Regions from separate parts of the Effusibacillus pohliae DSM 22757 genome, predicted to be linked through region 2. Evidence: predicted binding sites of a transcription regulator. Region 2 holds the regulator's gene; the other holds the start of a gene.
What was found. Region 2 encodes LexA, which represses DNA repair genes until DNA is damaged. Its sites were predicted from a motif close to CGAACATATGTTCG; they were not measured.

Region 1 (10,201 bases), on a different contig from region 2:
TCGATCAGGTAGTCGGCCGTCTTGATCACTTCCAGGTTGTGTTCGATTACCAGCACCGTATCCCCCGCATCGACGAGCCGCTGCAGCACTTGCAGCAAGCGCTCAATATCGGCGATATGCAGGCCGGTGGTCGGCTCATCCAAAATGTACATCGTTCGTCCGTTGCTGCGCCGGTGCAGTTCGGACGCCAGCTTGACCCGCTGCGCTTCCCCACCGGACAGCGTGGTTGCAGGCTGGCCCAACCGGATATAGCCAAGACCGACATCATTTAACGTCTGCAGTTTGCGTTGAATGCGCGGCACATTTTTAAAGAATTCCAGTGCGTCCTCCACCGTCATGTCGAGCACATCCGCGATGCTTTTGCCCTTGTACTTGACTTCCAACGTCTCCCGGTTATAGCGCCGCCCTTTGCAGACCTCGCACGGTACGTACACATCCGGCAGGAAGTGCATTTCGATTTTGATAATCCCATCGCCGCGGCACGCTTCACAGCGGCCGCCTTTCACGTTGAACGAAAATCTGCCTTTTTTGTAGCCGCGGATTTTCGCCTCATTGGTGGTGGCGAACACGTCCCGGATGTCGTCAAACACCCCCGTGTATGTCGCCGGATTGGAACGGGGTGTCCGGCCGATCGGCGATTGGTCGATGTCGATCACCTTATCGAGATGTTCCAGCCCGCTGATCTTCTTGTGCGCACCCGGTTTGGTACGGGCCCCGTTCAACTGCTGGGCAAGCGCTTTGTACAAGATTTCGTTCACCAGCGTCGACTTGCCTGACCCGGACACACCCGTCACGCAAGTGAACACACCGAGCGGAATTTTGACGTTGATATTTTTCAGATTGTTTTCGCAGGCCCCCTGGATTTCCAGCCACTTGCCGTTCGGCTTGCGCCGCCTGTCGGGAACCGGAATCATTTTCTTGCCGGACAGATACTGGCCGGTCAAGGAATTCTCATCCTGCATGATCTGTTCCGGCGTTCCTTGCGCCACCACCTGTCCGCCGTGAATCCCCGCCCCCGGTCCGATGTCGATGATGTAATCGGACGCCAGCATCGTATCTTCGTCATGTTCGACGACAATCAATGTGTTGCCGAGATCGCGCATGTGTTCGAGCGTCCTGATCAGCCGCACGTTATCCCGCTGGTGCAGGCCGATCGACGGTTCGTCGAGCACATACAGCACCCCGGTCAAAGCGGAGCCGATCTGCGTCGCCAGCCGAATCCGCTGGGCTTCTCCACCGGAGAGCGTTCCGGCCGCCCGGCTGAGCGACAGGTAGTCCAGCCCGACATTTCGCAAAAATCCAAGCCGGGAGCGAATCTCCTTGAGAATCAAACGTGCGATCGCCTCTTGCTTGTCCGTGAGGCGGAGGTTTTCGAAGAAATCGAGCGCCTCGTTCACCGACAGACGTGTGACTTCCGCGATATTGCAGCCGTTAATGCGAACCGCCAGCACTTCCGGTTTCAGCCGGTCGCCGTTGCAGGCGGGACACGGCTTGGAGCTCATAAACTCCTCGATGAATTCCCGCACGTAATCGGACGCCGTTTCCCGGTAGCGCCGCTCCAGGTTGGGAATCAACCCCTCGAACAACACTTCCGCCACTTTCGTCTGTCCGAAGTCGTTTTCATAATGAAAGCGGATTTTCTCTCTTGGCGCGCCGTACAAAAGTTTATCCAGCTTGTCTTGCGGGATCTCCTCTACCGGCACATCCATCGGAATGCCGAAATGTTTGCAAGCGGACGCCAGCAGTTGCGGGTAGTAATTGGACGACGAACCGGCCCACGGGACAAACGCCCCTTCCGCCAACGTTTTCGAACGGTCCGGCAGTACCAGATCAGGGTCGACTTCCATGTTCGTCCCGAGTCCCGAGCAGGTTTCGCACGCCCCGTACGGCGAGTTGAACGAAAACATGCGCGGGCTCAGTTCCGGCAAGGAGAATCCGCATTCCGGGCAGCCCAGATTTTGCGAAAAAATCATCTCCTCCCCGCCGACCACCCCGACGGTCACAATGCCGCCCGACAGGTTCAAGGCGGTCTCCAGGGAGTCAGCAAGGCGGGTTGCCACATCGTCTTTCACCACGATCCGGTCGACCACCACTTCGATCGTGTGCTTCTTGTTTTTTTCCAGTTCGATGTCTTCCGACAAATCGCGAATTTCGCCGTCGACGCGGACGCGGACATAGCCTTGCTTGCGGATGTCATCGAACAGTTTGCTGTGCTCTCCCTTGCGCCCACGAATCAGCGGAGCGAAAATCTGGATCTTCGTCCGTTCCGGCAATTCCAGCACATGGTCCACCATTTGCTCGACCGTTTGCGAAGCGATCGGAATGTCGCAGTTAGGGCAGAAAGGTTGTCCGACGCGGGCAAACAGCAGCCGCAAATAATCGTAGATCTCGGTTACCGTGCCGACCGTTGAACGGGGATTGCGGCTGGTCGTTTTTTGGTCGATCGAGATGGCAGGCGACAACCCGTCAATCGAATCGACATCCGGTTTGTCCATCTGCCCCAAAAACTGCCGGGCATAAGCGGACAACGATTCGACATAGCGGCGTTGCCCCTCCGCGTAAATCGTGTCGAACGCAAGCGAAGATTTCCCGGAGCCGCTGAGGCCGGTCAACACGACCAGCTTGTCTCTGGGAATCTGCACATCGATATTTTTCAGGTTATGGACGCGCGCACCTTTGACGACGATATATTCCTGTGCCATAAAGCTCTCCTTTTCTGCACGTTTCTACATTTCCCGGGAAAAACGTCGAAAGCGGCCGGCCCGTTGTCGAATCGACCACGGCGCGAAAAAAAGGATGCAAAACAGGGATGTACCGCACCTGACAAGCCGCTTCGACAAAGTTGCAGCCGGTCAAGCCGCCTCGCCAAACGCACGGCTTACTCACTCCATTTCAACCAACGGTGCAACCGGTCAAACCACCGCCACCAAACGCGGCAGCTTGCCTATGAAGCCGACAGTTCCAAAATAATGTCGCGCAATTCGGCGGCTCGCTCGAACTGCAGCGCTTTTGCCGCTTCCTTCATTTCCTTTTCCAACGTCCTGATCAACTGCTCGCGCTCTTTCTTCGACATCTTGTCGACACTCTGCTTCACGTTGTACTCCGTCTTCGACTCGGCCGCCTTCGTCGCCTCAATCACATCCCGGACCGCCTTGCGAACCGTTTGCGGCGTGATGCCGTGCTGCCTGTTGTACTCTTGCTGGATCCGGCGGCGGCGGTTCGTTTCGTCGATCGCCGCCTTCATCGACTGCGTGATCGTATCCGCGTACATGATCACCTGACCTTCCGCATTCCGGGCGGCCCGCCCGATCGTCTGAATCAGCGACCGTTCCGCCCGCAGGAACCCTTCCTTGTCCGCATCCAGAATCGCCACCAGCGAAACTTCCGGCAAATCCAGGCCTTCCCGCAGCAGGTTGATGCCGACCAGCACGTCGAACACGCCCATCCGCAGATCGCGCAGGATCATCATCCGCTCCAATGTCTTGATATCCGAGTGCAGATAGCGCACCTTGATCCCGAGATCTTTCAGATAGTCGGTCAGATCTTCCGCCATCTTCTTCGTCAGCGTCGTGACGAGGACGCGTTCATCCCGCTTGATCCGCTTGTGAATCTCGCCCACCAGATCATCGATCTGGCCTTTGATCGGCCGCACGTGAATTTCCGGATCGACCAGACCGGTCGGACGAATAATCTGTTCGACCACCTGCTCGGCCCGTTCCAGTTCATAAGGTCCCGGTGTTGCCGATACGTAGATCACCTGGTTGATCCGCTGCTCAAATTCTTCAAATTTCAGCGGCCGGTTGTCCGCCGCCGAAGGCAGCCGGAATCCGTGCTCGATCAGCGTCAGCTTGCGGCTGCGGTCGCCGTTGTACATGCCGCCGATCTGCGGCACCGCCACGTGCGACTCGTCGATGATCAGCAAAAAATCTTTCGGAAAATAATCGAGCAACGTGTTGGGAGGCGACCCGGCAGGACGTCCTTCCAGATGGCGCGAGTAGTTCTCGATGCCGGAACAGAATCCGATCTCCGCCATCATCTCCAGATCGTAGTTGGTCCGCTGCTCGAGCCGCTGCGCCTCCAGCAGCTTGCCGGCCGCCCGCAATTCCGCCAGTCGCTCCTCCAGTTCGGCGCGGATGCTATTGATCGCCCGCTGCATCTTGTCGCCGGATGTCACGAAGTGGGACGCCGGAAAAATCGCAACATGCTGGCGCGTCCCCACAATCTCGCCCGTCACCACATCGATCTCCGTGATCCGTTCAATCTCATCTCCGAACAGTTCCACGCGAAACGCCTTTTCGCTGCGGGACGCCGGAAAAATTTCCAACACGTCGCCGCGTACGCGAAACGTGCCGCGCACAAAATTGATGTCGTTTCGCTCATACTGCATTTCGACAAGCTTGCGCAGGATGTCGTTTCTTGGCTTTTCCATGCCTACACGCAGCGACAGCACATGTGCCGCATATTCGACAGGGTTCCCCAACCCGTAAATCGAAGATACGGAGCCGACCACGATCACGTCATTCCGCTCCAGCAGCGAGCTGGTGGCCGAATGCCGCAGCTTGTCGATTTCATCGTTGATTTTCGCGTCTTTTTCAATATAGGTATCGGTCGACGGAATGTACGCCTCCGGTTGATAATAATCGTAGTAGGAAACGAAGTATTCGACCGCGTTGTTCGGAAAAAACTCCTTGAACTCGGCAGCCAGTTGGGCAGCCAACGTCTTGTTGGGCGCCAGCACGAGCGTCGGTTTGTTCACTTTGGCGATCACATTCGCCATCGTAAACGTCTTTCCGGAACCGGTGACGCCGAGCAGCACCTGTTGCCTCAACCCGGATCGGATGCCGTTGACCAGCGCTTCAATCGCCTTCGGCTGATCTCCCCGCGGCGAATATTCGGATACCAACTCGAACTTGCCTTTCCGGTCTGCCATCATCCCCACCCTTTCCATACCTCCTATTATACTCCTTCGACCGGCAGGTAACATAACATTTTTATTGTGCAACCAGACTATAGAAACCGAACACGAACTTCTGTTCTATTGTAGCGGAACCGAGAAAAAAAATCCACTTGCAGAATTGGGCATAATGAAAAAGCTTCCTCCGAGGCACTTCTGACGAACTGCCCATTATATAGAGGAAGCTTTTTTGACGTCCGGAATGTATATTGGTTGAATGCCACTAGTTTGAACCTGTTTTTTCAATCTGCCAACGGTCACTGGACAGCGCTGCGCAAAATGAGAATGTTAACCCGCCGATTGGCGGCCCGCCCTTCCGGCGTGTCGTTGCTTGCCACCGGCATATACTCGCCGTATCCGGTTGCCGACAGCCGATCCGGCTTCACCTCGCGAGTTTGCAAATAATACAGCACGTTGAGCGCCCGCGCGGCCGACAGGTCAAAATTGGACCGGAACTGGCTGTTGCGGATCGGCACATTGTCGGTGTGGCCTTCGACCGAAATTTTATTCGGCAGCGCCTTTAAAAATGGGGCAATCCCGTCGAGAATCCGTTCCGCTTCCGGTTTGATCACCGCCGAGCCGGTGTCGTACAGCGCCACATCACGCAACGTGATTTGCACACCTCTTTCGTTCAGTTCCACCATCACTTTGTCGCCCAGGTTGTTTTGTTGGATGTACTGTTTCAGCTTCTGCTCCGCTTCCTTCAAACGCTGGGTTTCTTCCGCCAGTTTACGGCTCGCTTCCAGCGTCTGTTTGTCGACCGAGTTGCCCGCTTCGTTCGGTTGCCCCTGCGACTTCTCAAATTTCGTTCTCATCACACCGGTCGAACCGTCGTAAAACGACTGATTCAGGGAGATCGCAAGTTGCTCGTACCGAGTGATGTCGATTTTTGACATCGCGTATAACACGACGAAAAAAATCATCAGTAGCGTGATCAGATCCGCATAGGTCAACAGCCAGCGCTCATGGTTTTCATGCGTGCCGGCATGGGAGTTACGCCGTCTCGACATCCGCCTCGCCTACCTCCCGCCCGGCTGTTTCCTCTTTCTTTTCGCGATTCGCGGGCGCCAGGAACACTTTCAGTTTCTGCCCGAGAATGCTCGGGTTCTCACCTGCCTGAATCGACAGGATGCCTTCGATCATCAGTTCGCGGATCAAAATTTCCTGCTTGCTGCGCACCTTCAGCTTGTTGGCGATCGGCAGCCACACCACGTTGGCGGAAGCGACGCCGTAGAGCGTAGCAATGAACGCGACGGCGATCGAGGGTCCTAGTTTGCTGGCGTCCTCCAGGTTCGAGAGCACATGCACCAGCCCCATCACCGTTCCGATGATCCCCATCGTCGGCGCAAAACCGCCCGCCTGCTCGAAGAGGGCTGCCCCTTTCGAATGGCGGTCCTCGATGAACGACAGCTCGGTTTCCATGATGCTGCGCACCAGTTCCGGGTCCACCCCGTCAACGACCAAGCGGATTCCATTTTTAAAAAAATCGTCATCATACGATTCGATCTTTTCTTCCAGCGCCAGGATCCCTTCCCGGCGGGCGATCGTCGCCAGTGACACCAGTTCGTCGATCACATCCAGCGGATCCTTCGGCTTGTGGGTAAATGCGATTTTCAGGATCTTCGGCAATTGCTTCAGTTGTTCCAGCGGAGTGCTGACCATCAGTGCCGCCAACGTCCCGCCAATCACAATCATGGCGGCGGTTCCCTGAAACAGGGAGCCGATATGTCCGCCTTCCAGCACAAACGCCCCCGTCAAAAAGCCGACACCGAGAATCAGGCCGAGGATTGTCGTGATATCCATTTCCGCTTCCTCCTGTTGTCACAAGTTTCCATCGTTACGCCGTTGTGTTTTTCTTCCGCTTTGCCGCCCTGCCGAATGAATCGCGGATGCGTTTCCACAGCGGGGGCGCGTCGAGGCGCACATATTCCTGCGTGCTCTCATCCGGCACCAGGATCAGCCCCAGACTGTGGGGTTCCCCCGTAAAGCGCGGTTTGCCCGCAAACCGGATTTCCCCTTGTTCGTCCACCACTTCCAGTTTGATAAAAGCCGGATTTTGGTTCAGCGCAAAGTGCAGATCAAACGGTGTGTTGACCGGCACTCCGTTCGCCTTCACAATCACCTCGCCCGGTTTCAGCTCCAAGCTTTCCGCCGGACTTCCCGGCAGTACGGCCAGGATGCGCAACCCTTGCAGCGGCTTGACAAAGCGGGGCTGGCGAACTTTTTCGTCCTGCATGTCCCATTTGATCAGCAGTTCGTGCGCGGCCGGCGAAAATACCGCCGCCGCCCACAGCAAAGCAGGAACCCACCTGTCCCCAAGCAGCGTCAGCCCCAGCAGGATGATCGCGTACAGGGCGAGGCAGCCGGCGGTTCTCGCCGCTTTTTCGGCCGGATGGCGGGACAGCGCCACACCCGAATAACCAAGTACGGCTGGAATCGGAAAGATTTGCAGCCCCTGTACGGCGGCTGCCGGTAGCAGGATCCACCAGGCGGGCGGTTGCAGTCCGCCGCTTCCGGTCACCACCACAGCCGCCAACGGTAACACCCAGAACTTCTGCAGGATGAAGCCGCCGATCAGCCGCCCCCGTTTTCCCTGTATGAACACAGGACTCGCTCCTTCTTTTCCCTGCAGCCACACCAACAACGCTTCCACCAGATGCAGTGTGGCAACCAGCGCCAGCAAATGCGGAACTGACAGAGCCCGCAGATTGGCGTATGTGTCGGCCAGCCACGGCCAGCGGATCGAATACTCCGGCAACGCCTTGAGCCCCAACGCCAGCACGGACAAAATGCCGCCCCCGTAGGCAAAACAGATAAACCGCAAGTTGAACAACGCCAGCAGGACCGTGACCGCCCACACATAAACAAAGTCGGTCGGGTTCAGCACGATGCCGATCCCGGCGATCAGAAGCGTCGCCGCCGCACCGCCCAAAATCCCGTACGCCAGCGATCGGACGGTCTGCGATTCGGCTGATGTCACACGGACGCCGAACATTTTTCGTTCCAGCTGGACTTGTCTGCGGTATTGCAGGTACACCAAAAGAATCGCGACGTAAAAGAACGGCTGCAGCAGGATTCCGCCAAATCCCCGTGCCAACTCCGAAACAAAAGGCCACACCTGCATCAGCCATTCCCCCCCTGAAACAAAAAACCCCTTGAGAACGTTCGTCCTCAAGGGAATATTCGACGGCAAGACCGTCATTACCTGCTATTTGATCATCGATTGCAACACGGAAATCGCTTTTTCAAGCTGCGTGTCGTTCGTTTTCTTCTTTTCGCGGATCACGTCCATCAATTTGACGGTGGTTTGTCCTTCCACCACGCCGGTCACCGGCAGGCCGTTCATCCGCTGGAACGTTTTCACCGCTTCTTCCGTTTGCGTGCTGAAATATCCGTCGTCCCTGCCCGGAACCAAGCCTACTCCGATCAGCATCTGCTGCAGCGTCTTCACTGCCGCTCCGGTCATGTCACGCTTTAACGGAGTGTCCGGATTGAGCGCCGGCAGATTGAAGTACACCGGCTGCGATACCTGATAATCGGGTTCCACGCCTTTTTTGTGAATCCAGTTGCCTTTCGGGGTTAACCATTTTGCCATCGTATACTTGAAGTTCGACCCGTCTTTAAAATCGTGGCTGGTCTGGACAGTGCCCTTGCCAAACGTCTTTTCGCCGACCAGCGGGTAACCGCCCGACTCTTTCAGCGCGGCCGCCAGAATTTCGGAGGCGCTTGCGGAACCGCCGTTGATCAGGCAGACGATCGGATACTTGGCCGTTTGCAGAGTCGATTTGATCACATCTTTATGGCCGTCCCGGTACTCAACTTGCAAAATCACGCCTTTGTTCGGAACCAGCAAGTTGGCGATTTCGTTCACCTGATCCAACAGACCGCCCGGGTTGTCGCGAACGTCGATGATCAACCCTTTGATGCCTTGTGCTTCCAGCTTTTTGAGCTCTTCCTCAAACCGTTTCGCCGTTTGTTCGGAGAAAGAGGTAATCTGGATCTTGCCGATCCCGTTCCCGAGATTCTCCCCGTAGACCGTCTCCAGCGGAATTTCGTCGCGAACGATCGTCACATGCAGCACATCGGGCGAACCGGGACGCGTGATTTCCAGCTCGGCTTTTGTGCCTTTCTTGCCGCGAATCAGCAAGACCGCCTGGTTGATGTCCATGCCGTCCAGTGTCTGGCCGTTCACTTTGCGGATCTGGTCGCCCGCGCGCAGTCCCGCTTTTTCCGCCGGCGATCCCTTGATCGGGGAAGCGATCGTGACGCGGCCGTCGATCGATTCGATTGTCGCGCCAATTCCCTCAAACGAAGAGGAGAGGGACATATGAAACTGGTCGGCCGTTTCCTTGTCCATATAGGTGGAATACGGATCGCCAAGGGCGGCGATCATGCCGGATATGGCGCCATCAAGCAGTTTTTGGTCATCGACTTCCTGGTAGTAGTTCCCTCGAATCGTCTGGTAGACTTCGTTGAATTTGGCAAAATTGGCCGCCTGCTGCCCGGACCCGAACGCGACACCGGCAACCGACATGCCACCCGTTCTCCACTGCAAAAACCCGTAGGTGGAAGCGGCTCCGGTCAACAACGAAACAACCAGCAACAGGGCGAGGGTGCGTTTGCGCAGATGCATCGATTCACCGCCTTTGTCTCCTGTCTCACAGCGAGTATATGAGACAAGTTGTCAGTCTAGTACTTGCCAAGCAAGGTTCAGATTTTGAGGAATTTGCGAACGGAGAAGGTCGATCCGAAAATGCCGATCAACGAACCGATCAAAAGCAGTGCTCCGCCCACCTGAACCACCAACGATTGCAGCGGGATCAAAGGAATAAACGTATTGGCAAAGTTGCCCAACGCGTACGAATAGCCGGCAACCAGCAGACCGATCGGAATCAGTGCACCCAAAGCCCCCATCAGCAGCCCTTCAAAGAAAAACGGCCAGCGGATGAACCAGTTGGTGGCGCCGACCAGCTTCATGATTTCGATTTCGCGCCGGCGCGAATAGATCGTGATCTTGATCGTATTCGAGATGAGGAAGACGGCCGTCAGCGCCAGGCCGACAATCAGAGCGCCACCCACCCAGCGGACCACGTCCATTACGCGGAACAGCTTTTCGACCGTGTCGCGGCCGTCTTTCACCTTTTCGACAAACGGAAACGTCCGGATCTGGTCGGCCAGCTTCAGCGTATCACGCGGATTCTCCGCTTTCACGACAAATTTGTCAGGCAGCGGATTTTCCATTTCCAA
Region 2 (10,201 bases):
GTTTCCTTGACTAGCCCGGATGTTTTCAAGCGGCTTAGATGTTTGGAGACAGCCGGTTGTGAGATCCCGAACAGCGGAACGAGTTCGCACACGCAACATTCCCGGACGTTGAGCAATGCGATGATCTGTAACCGGGTGGGATCTCCGAGCGCTTTGAAAGCATCGGCCAATTGTTCAAATTCCATCATTGATCACTCCATGATAATATAACTATATGATTATATAATAGTGCAAAATAATTTGGATGGCAACAGCGGAATCATACGAAAGCCGGTGAATGGCTCACACAGGTGGGTGATATTGTTGGCGAATCGTATCTTGGGCCACCATCCGCCATTAACTTTACCGTAAAAATATTATGTATTCTTTATGTCCCGCCATCTATCAATATGTCTCAAAAATAAAAACGCACTTCCACAAGAGAAGTGCGTGGTACTGAATATGTAAAGCTGCGGTGGAAAGAACTTACTTCACCAGTTCTTTCAATCCGGCGCCCGGTTTGAAAGCTGGCACTTTTGCGGCAGGAATTGTGATTTCCTCGCCCGTTTGCGGATTGCGACCGGTGCGAGCGGACCGTTCGCGGGTTTCAAACGTGCCGAATCCGATCAACTGCACTTTTTCTCCTTTTTTCAACGCTTCGCTGATCGAATCAAGAATCGCGTTGACCGCTTTTTCCGCGTCCGCTTTTTTCAGAGAAGCTTTTTCAGCAACTGCTGTAATGAGGTCGGTTTTGTTCAACCCAAACACCCTTTCTAATTTGAGGATACACATATATTCTGCAAATCCGACGAAAATCCTGCCAACACAGGCGAAATTTCCTTATCCGCAAAATTCTCGCATGTCCTGCCGCATCGTTCGGAAGAATCGCGCATCAATTACAATTTGACCGACCGGTCGGATCATGGTAGGATGAAATTAGTTGAGTGAGATTGAAAGAAGGTGTCTGTATTGTTCGATACACCATGGGCGAATCAATACCCGAAAGAAGTTCCTCTGACGTTGGATTATCCGCAACAGCCGCTGTCCGCTTTCTTGCAGCAGGCCGCCAGGGCATACCCAAAGCAAACAGCCGTTTCGTTTATGGGGAAAGCGCTTTCGTATGAACAACTGCTGGAGCATGCATACCGGTTTGCCAATGGATTGCTGTCACTCGGCGTCCAAAAAGGGGATCGCGTCGGTATCATCTTGCCGAACTGCCCGCAAAGCGTGATTGCCTATTACGGCGCCCTGTTCACGGGGGCTGTCGTTGTCCAATTCAATCCGATGTATACGGAACGGGAAATTCACCACCAGGCATCCGATTCCGGCGCCCGGATTCTCGTTTGTCTTGACCTGGTGTTCCCAAAAGTGGCGAGTGCGATACAAGGCACATCGGTTGAGAAGGTAATCGTCACATCGATCAAGGATTATCTCCCGTTCCCAAAGAATTATCTGTATCCTCTGAAAGCTCGCAAAGACAGACAGGCTGTCGAGATCCGCTACGATGAACGGACGCTGTCGTTTCCGCGCTTGCTGAAAAGTGCTGCTGCAAAACCGGTGCAGGCGGAAATCGATCCGAAAAAAGATCTCGCCCTGTTGCAATACACGGGCGGTACGACCGGTGTATCAAAAGGGGTGATGCTTACCCACGAAAATCTCGTAGCCAACACGCAACAGGCGATGCGCTGGATCTGGAAATGCAAGCCGGGGCAAGAAACCGTGCTGTGTGTCCTGCCGTTTTTTCACGTGTACGGTATGACGATCGGCATGAATCTCGCGATTTCGCTGGCGGCCAAGATGATCTTGTTGCCGCGCTTTCAACCGGTGGATGTACTGGAGACGATCGAAAAAGAGAGGCCGACCCTGTTCCCGGGTGCTCCCACCATGTACATCGCGCTGCTGAACCATGCGGATATCGAAAAATACGACCTCTCCTCGATTGAAGCATGCATCAGCGGTTCCGCCCCACTGCCATTGGAAGTGCAGGAACGGTTCGAATCGTTGACCGGCGGCAAGCTGGTGGAAGGATACGGGCTGACCGAAGCGTCCCCCGTCACCCACTGCAATCCGATCTGGGGGAAACGCAAAAACGGTTCGATCGGGCTTCCCTGGCCGGACACCCAGGCGAAGATCGTGGATCCTGACACCCTGCAGGAAGTGGAACCGGGAAAACCGGGCGAACTGCTGGTCAAAGGGCCGCAGGTGATGCAGGGTTACTGGAATCGGCCGGCCGAAACGGCTGAGGTGCTGAAAGATGGATGGCTGCTGACGGGTGACATCGCGATCACCGATGATGAAGGATATTTTTATATTGTGGACCGCAAGAAAAATTTGATCATTGCAGGCGGCTACAACATTTACCCGCGAGAAGTGGAAGAGGTTCTGTTTGAACACCCGGCCGTCCAGGAAGCGGCCGTGATCGGGGTTCCGGATCCATACCGTGGCGAAACGGTGAAGGCGTATATCGTGTTGAAACACGGACAAACCGTTACGGAAGCGGAACTGGATGCATTTTGCCGGCAACGGCTGGCCGCTTACAAGGTTCCCCGCCTCTACGAATTCCGCAAGGAACTGCCGAAAACGATGGTTGGAAAGGTGTTGAAACGCGCGTTGCAGGAAGAAGAACAAAAGCGCAGGGCGGCTTCGCACGAATCGCCAACAAGCGTTTCGTAGCACCCCAGCGGGCGGTCATTCAGACAGATGAGCCAACCGCCGGCATCCTGGGGCCCACCCGCCTCGCGCGGCCAGTGCCACCCTGCCGAATCTACGTTCCTTCTACTGCGAAACGAACTCTGTTGCAAAAGACCTGCGAAACATACGCTGGTTGAAGACTTGCTAAACAGACTGTGTTGCAAAGACCGGTAGAGCGCCGCTACCGGTCTTTTTCCTGCAGCAGACGCATCCGATACGCGTTTTTTGCTGTCCGGCCGAGTTCATCCAGCAGCGAATAGTTGGCCCAGCCGCTGACAGCGGCACCGAAAATCGGGAGAAACGAAAGGATCTTTTTGAATTCGACGCTTTCCTTGTATTCAGCGTAAATCTGGCGCCACTCGACCGTCTCCTGCAAGCTGCTGCAGGTGGCAGTCAACCCAGCATGTCCGTTCCAATGGTGAATTTGTTGAAACACTCTTTTTCTAGTAGTTCATTTTTTATCCTTATAGATTTCGCGCATCACATGCGCCAGTTCCGGAAGGATGATACGGGTCATCGCCAGCTTCACTGCGCCGGTCGAACCGGGCATCGAAAAAACGGCTTTCCCTTTGCAGATACCGGCGATCGCCCGGCTGAGAATGGCGGCCGGCCCGATATCTTCCGCAAAGCTCAAATAGCGAAAAATCTCGCCAAATCCGGGCATCGTCTTGTCCAACAGCGATTCGACCGCCTCGTATGTAGTGTCCCGGTCGGTAATGCCGGTGCCCCCGTTCAGCAGAATCGCTTCCACATCCGGCGAAGCGGCCGCTTGTTGAACCACAGACTGAATTACCTGATACTCGTCTTTCACGATTCGGTAATCGGTCACCTCGTATCCGTGTTCCCGCAGCAACTGTATCATCAGCTGCCCGCTTTTGTCCGTTTCTTCCGTGCGTGTATCGCTGACGGTAATCACCATGCACTTGACCGTTTTCGGCGCTTCCCTGCGATGTTCTTCAACTGACATATGAAATCACCTCTATCTTGCACTCTAACGGAAAAGCGGCGATGTTTCAATCTGCAGTCACTCGTTGTTTTCCCCCAACATACCGTGCCGGCCGGGGTATTCGAAACGAACGATGGCCGTTCTGTTTGATGTATGGTACATTCATGATACAGCGATTGCCAGATTGGCAGCAAAATGGGGGAATCAACATGTCGCTGATTTACCGGTGATCCTGTTTACGCTAGGGATCGGGTTCACCCTGTATCCGATATTGCCCGGAGCGATATTTGTTTTGGCGGGAGTCGCCACGTTGATCGGATTTTTGCTCGGAACCTTCCTGAAACTGATGCTGGTTCTGCTGCAAATCGCGCTGTTCGCATGGCGGGTGTGGTAGCGAAAGAGGCGTTAAACGCGCCTCTTTTTCGCTTCTGTACCAGTTTTATTTTGTGCGTTTATCAGAAAGCAGGAATCTTCAACACAGTGCCAATCTGCAAGTTGGCCCCCTTTAATCCGTTCGTTTTCTGAATCTGGTAAATCGCCTCCTGGATGTTTTTGCCCGGACAATTCTCCTTCGCGATCGACCACAGCGTATCGCCAGGCTGAACGACCACGACCGTTTCCTCGTTGCTTCCGAATGCCTGGCCGCACCATATCAGATTGAATCCCAGCGCCACAAATAGAATCGCCAAGCAGATGGCTGCTGCACCTTTGACGCTTTTCAAAAACAATCGGTTTTGCTTTGTGTTCATAAATCTGATCCCCTCTCCCGAACATTTGTTCCTTATCATCTTTTATCCTACACCGAACGTCTGTTCTTGTCAAGCGGATGACCGAACTTATGTTTGTATTTTTTTCCACCGCATGCTATAATCCATATATAAGAACTCTATGATTCGTTTCTATTTCTAGTACAGTTAGGAGAGAGAATCGATTTATGAAGTTGTCGAAACGTCAACAACAAATCCTTGAGTTCATTAAAGAAGAGGTGCGGAAAAAGGGCTATCCCCCGTCCGTACGGGAGATCGGCGACGCTGTGGGTCTCGCTTCCAGTTCGACAGTTCACGGCCATCTCGCCCGCCTTGAGCAAAAAGGGCTGATCCGACGGGATCCGGTGAAACCCCGCGCGATCGAGATTTTGGATGGAGACGTCGCCGCGGACACGCCGGAGATTTCAACTGTCATGGCGCCGATCGTCGGAAAGGTGACAGCCGGCAGTCCGATCACCGCGATTGAAAACGTGGAGGACTATTTCCCGCTGCCGGCCCACCTCGTTGGGGATGCGGACGTTTTTTTGCTGACGGTGCAAGGAGATTCGATGATTGAAGCGGGGATTCATGACGGAGACCTGGTCATCGTCCGCAAGCAGCAGACAGCGAATAACGGGGACATCGTCGTGGCGATGACAGAAGATGATGAAGCGACGGTCAAACGGTTTTACAGAGAGGCGGATCATATCCGGCTGCAACCGGAAAATTCCGCGATGGAACCGCTCCGTTACAAAAATGTGACAATTCTGGGGAAAGTGATCGGTGTGTTCCGTCACATAACGTGATCTACAAAGAATGAAGGCCATCGGTCCGCCGGTGCGGCGTCCGATGGCCTTCATTCTTCCAAATTAGTAGGTGGCCAGATATTGATCGCGTTCCCACTGATGGACTGCGGTGCGGAACATATCCCATTCGATCAGTTTTGCCTCGACGAAGTGGGTCAGCGCATGCTCGCCCAGCGCGGAGCTGATCACTTCATCAGCCAGCAGTTCGTCGAGCGCTTCCTTCAACGACGCGGGCAGCGAGCGGATGCCCGCCTTCTCCCTTTCCGCTTCGTTCATCACGTAGATGTTGCGGTTGACCGGTTCCGGCAACGGCAGTTCGTTCTTGATGCCATCCAGACCCGCTTTCAGCATCACAGCAAGCGCCAGATACGGGTTGCAGGACGGGTCTGGATTCCGCAGTTCGATCCGGGTGGACAATCCGCGGGAAGCCGGAATCCGAACGAGCGGCGAACGGTTCTTCGCAGACCAAGCTACATAGCACGGAGCTTCATAGCCAGGCACCAACCGCTTGTAAGAGTTGACGGTCGGGTTGGTAACCGCCGCAAACGCGCGAGCGTGCGCCAGAATGCCCGCCAGATAATGCTTTGCAGTTTTCGACAGGCCGAGTTCGTCGCTCTCATCGTAGAACGCGTTCTCCTTGCCTTTGAACAGGGATTGGTGGCAGTGCATGCCGGATCCGTTGATGCCAAAAATCGGCTTCGGCATGAAGGTCGCGTGCAGCCCGTATTTGCGGGCGATCGTCTTGACCACCAACTTGAAGGTCATGATGTTGTCGGCTGCCGTTACCGCATCCGCATATTTGAAGTCGATTTCATGCTGGCCGATCGCTACTTCGTGGTGGGAAGCTTCGATCTCAAAGCCCATCGACTCAAGCGTCAGGACGATTTCGCGGCGGCAGTTTTCGCCGAGATCGAGCGGCGCGAGGTCGAAGTATCCGCCCTTGTCGTTCACTTCCATCGTCGGGTTGCCGTGCTCGTCAAGTTTGAACAGGAAGAATTCCGGCTCCGGACCGACGTTCATCGCGGTGAAGCCCATGTCGTTGGCTTCCTTCAACACTTTTTTCAGAATTCCGCGTGGATCCCCTTCAAACGGCGTGCCGTCCGGCATGTAGATGTCGCAGATCAGGCGGGCGACTTTGCCGTGTTCCGTTTCCCACGGGAAAATCAGCCAGGTGTCAAGATCCGGGTACAGATACATGTCGGATTCTTCAATCCGCACAAATCCTTCGATCGACTATCCGTCAAACATCAGTTTGTTGTCGAGCGCTTTTTCCAACTGCGAAACGGGCACTTCCACGTTCTTAATGATACCGAGCAGGTCGGTAAACTGCAGTCGAATGTAACGAACGTTTTCTTCCTTGGCCATGCGCAAAATGTCTTCTTTGGTGTAATGGCGATTCATCAATCTTCCTCCCCAAATATGTATTGGCGGCATGGAATGCCGCCGAAAAAAACCGGACTAGGCATCAATGGAAAAAGCGGGACAGTTCGCCTTGGATCAAGGATCCGCTCATTCCGGGACGACCGTACAAGATCAGTTCTTTTTTCAACAGGTCGTGCAGTTCCTTTTCGGAGAGGTCTTTGACCTTTTGCGCCTGTTCCTGCGCTTCTGTTGTCTTTGGCAATTCGGTCGGAACGGTACGGTCACCCAGCACTTTTTTGATTCCAGCCATGTTCAGCCCTTGATCGAGAAGTTTCTTGATCTCGAGCAAACGTTCCACATCGTTGAACGAAAACAAACGCTGGTTGCCTTCCGTCCTTGCAGGCTGAATTAATTTATGCTGTTCATAATAACGAATCTGGCGGGGAGTCAGATCCGTCAACTTCTGAACGATACCGATCGGAAAAAGGGCCATGTTACGGCGAATCTCGTCATTCATCACACACCCTCCCTTTGCATCGAATCTTATAACTATTATATTCCAGCCCGATAAGCGTTGTCAAATCATGTGATTGTACATTACAGAAATAAATAAAATCCCTGACAATCAACGTCAGGGATTTTATACTCTTACTTGTACTGTTTCAGTTCCCAAGGATGGACTTCCAAGCGATATTCATCCCATTCCGCCTGTTTGAGCGAGGTGTAGGCTTCGAACAGGTGATCACCCAGCGTTTCCTTCAGCACCTCGTCCTGGGCGAGGTTGCTGAGCGCTTCGTTCAAATCGGCAGGGAGCGCCTCGATGCCATATTCGGCACGAACGCTTTCCGACATATGGTAAATATTTTCTTTGACTTCCGGTACCAGTTCCAATTTCTTCTCGATTCCGTCGAGACCGGAAACAAGCATGAGCGCAATCGCCAAATACGGATTCGCCATCGGATCCGGGCAACGGACCTCAATCCGGGTGGCCGCTTTGCGAGCAGCCGGGATTCGGATCAGGGCCGAGCGGTTCGAGCAGGACCAGGCGACGTAGCACGGCGCTTCATAACCGGGCACCAACCGCTTGTACGAGTTGACAGTCGGGTTGGTAACGGCTGCAAACGCCTTTGCGTGAGCCAGAATGCCCGCGATGTAATGGCGGGCGGTGGCAGACAAACCGAGCGCATCATTTGCATCGTAGAACGCATTGCCATTCGCCGTAAAAAGGGACTGGTGCACATGCATTCCAGAACCGTTGATGCGCGCGATCGGCTTCGGCATGAACGAAGCGTAGAAACCATGTTGCGCAGCAATCTCTTTAACCACCCATTTGAAGGTTACAATTCGGTCAGCCGTCAGCAGTGCATCCCCATATTTGAAATCCACCTCATGTTGGCCGGTCGCCACCTCATGGTGCAACGCTTCCACTTCATATCCGAGCGCATGCAGAGCGCGCGTGATATCTTGCCGAACTTTTTGGCCCCTGTCTTTTGCACCAGCGTCAAAATAGCCGATGCCGTCGTGCGGCGTGAAAACGGGCTCGCCATTTTCATCAAGCGGGAACAGGAAAAATTCCGGTTCCGGTCCAACATTCAATCCTTCAAAACCAAGCACTTTCGCTTTTTCAAGCGCCCGCTTCAGACACGCGCGAGGATCGCCGGCAAACGGTTGATGATCGCCGGTATAGACGTCGCAAATCACCCGCGCCTCTTTTCCGCCAGACCATGGCAATACCGCAAATGTGGACAGGTCCGGTTTCAGGTACATATCCGAATTTTCAATCGAGGCGAATCCCAAGATGGAGGATCCGTCAAACATGATGTCCCCTTCCAAAACCTTATCCAACTGTGAGATCGGAAGTTCAAGATGCTTGAAATTGCCCAACACGTCGACAAACTGGAGTATGATAAATTCTACTCCATTCTCTTGTACAAGTTTCTTGATGACTGCTTGATCCATTCCCCGGTTCCTCCCTGTTATCAGCAAACGGTGTAATGGTTTGATAATGTCATTATATTTAACAAGAGAAAAGTTGTCAACGTGTGTCAGAAAAAGTTACATAAAAAATTAGATCAGCTTTCGCATCCGCAATGTCTGCAAGACCGTCAGGACGGCAAGCTGCACGTGTTCATACGTCAAGCCACCTTGCATGAACCCGATGTATGGTTCGCGGACTGGCCCGTCAGCCGAAAGTTCGATCGACGATCCTTGCACAAACGTACCCGCCGCCATGATCACCGGTTCCCCGTAGCCCGGCATCGCCCAGGGCTCCGGCTTGACGTGCGAATCCACCGGGGAGGCCGCCTGGACCGCCTGGCAAAAAGCGATCAGCCGCTCTCTGCTCCCCAACTTGACCGCCTGAATAATGTCGGTCCGTGCATCGTTCCAGCGCGGGGAGGTTTCCAGCCCTACCCGTTCGAAAAAGGCGGCTGCGTACACCGCCCCTTTCAACGCTTCACCGACAATGTGCGGAGCTAGGAAGAAGCCCTGCAAAATATTCCGGTTCGTCCCAAGCATCGCCCCCTGCTCAGCTCCGATTCCCGGCGCCGTCAAACGGCACGCCGCTTTGTGTACAAGCTCCGCTCGACCGACCAAATAACCGCCCGTATGCGCCAGTCCGCCGCCTGGATTTTTGATGAGCGACCCTGCGACAAGATCGGCTCCCGCCTCGGTCGGCTCCTTCGTCTCGGCAAACTCCCCATAACAGTTGTCCACCAGGACAACCACATCCGGCTTGATTTCTTTTACAAACCGCACCATTTGTCCGATTTCCTCGATAGAAAACGATCGCCGCCAAGCGTATCCGGAGGATCTTTGAATGCCGATCATTTTCGTTTCGGGTTTGATGCGGCGGCGGATTTCCTGCCAATCGACCCCGTTGTCGAGCAGGGGAACCGTGTCGAAACCGACTCCAAAATCACGCAGCGAGCCATCCCCCTGCCGACCGCGAATGCCGATGACTTCTTCCAGCGTGTCATACGGCGATCCTGTGATGTAGAGAAGCTCGTCCCCGGGGCGCAACACACCGAACAGCGCCAGCGCCAGCGCGTGCGTGCCGGACGCGATATGCGGCCGCACAAGAGCCGCTTCCGCGCGGAATACGTTCGCATACACCCGTTCGATGATTTCCCGGCCGCTGTCGTTGTACCCGTATCCGGTCGACGATGCAAAATGGTAATCGCTCACCTGCGCCTCCTGAAAAGCGGCGAGCACTTTCGCCTGGTTGAACAATACGGTCGATTCGATCTGCCGAATCGCCGGTCCGATTTGTGCCTGAATCGCTTCCGCCATGCGGGCAAACTGCTTGTCCTGGATGAAACGTTCGATCACGATACCGCTCCTTCTTGCCTGATCAGTTACTCAGTTTTGTATTTCGCCAGACGCGCCTGCCACTCTGGCTTTGCGTCAACCTCCAGATACATCCCGTCCGGGCAAAATTCCTGCTTGTACACTTTACACGTTGCACTTGCCGGTGCAGCCGCACCGCCCGCAGTTCCTTTTGGATACGGCGATCCGCTTGCGAATCCGGCGGCAAACTGGCCAGAACCGCTTTTTCCCTGTCTGAATTCGTCTGGTACATCGAGATCTACCTCCGGTCCTCGCACCATTGTAGCATACTCCGCAAAAGAAGAGCACTCATCAAGCAGTGCCCTTACTCGTACGTTTGGTCG

Region 1: a site for LexA is predicted at 5,024-5,037, ahead of uvrB (excinuclease ABC subunit UvrB). Genes of this name have one in related genera too.

What each region holds. Positions count from the first base shown of each region.
Region 1 covers NZ_AQXL01000123.1:20,346-30,546, reverse strand. The annotation lists gene uvrA (excinuclease ABC subunit UvrA) at 1-2,702, opposite strand, end outside; gene uvrB (excinuclease ABC subunit UvrB) at 2,945-4,930, opposite strand; gene C230_RS0110845 (flagellar motor protein MotB) at 5,212-5,964, opposite strand; gene C230_RS0110840 (flagellar motor protein) at 5,948-6,757, opposite strand; gene C230_RS20125 (PDZ domain-containing protein) at 6,792-8,078, opposite strand; gene C230_RS0110830 (S41 family peptidase) at 8,163-9,587, opposite strand; gene ftsX (permease-like cell division protein FtsX) at 9,665-10,201, opposite strand, start outside.
Region 2 covers NZ_AQXL01000134.1:133,561-143,761, forward strand. The annotation lists gene C230_RS0117435 (ArsR/SmtB family transcription factor) at 1-185, opposite strand, end outside; gene C230_RS0117440 (HU family DNA-binding protein) at 466-738, opposite strand; gene C230_RS0117445 (long-chain-fatty-acid--CoA ligase) at 949-2,652, shown strand; gene C230_RS0117450 (EcsC family protein) at 2,852-3,106, opposite strand; gene C230_RS0117455 (MogA/MoaB family molybdenum cofactor biosynthesis protein) at 3,122-3,637, opposite strand; gene C230_RS0117460 (hypothetical protein) at 3,750-4,010, shown strand; gene C230_RS20905 (LysM peptidoglycan-binding domain-containing protein) at 4,072-4,365, opposite strand; gene lexA (transcriptional repressor LexA) at 4,551-5,168, shown strand; partial or broken gene glnA (type I glutamate--ammonia ligase) at 5,232-6,569, opposite strand; gene C230_RS0117480 (MerR family transcriptional regulator) at 6,634-7,047, opposite strand; gene glnA (type I glutamate--ammonia ligase) at 7,179-8,489, opposite strand; gene C230_RS0117490 (methionine gamma-lyase family protein) at 8,598-9,857, opposite strand; gene C230_RS0117495 (hypothetical protein) at 9,887-10,138, opposite strand; gene C230_RS0117500 (hypothetical protein) at 10,183-10,201, opposite strand, start outside.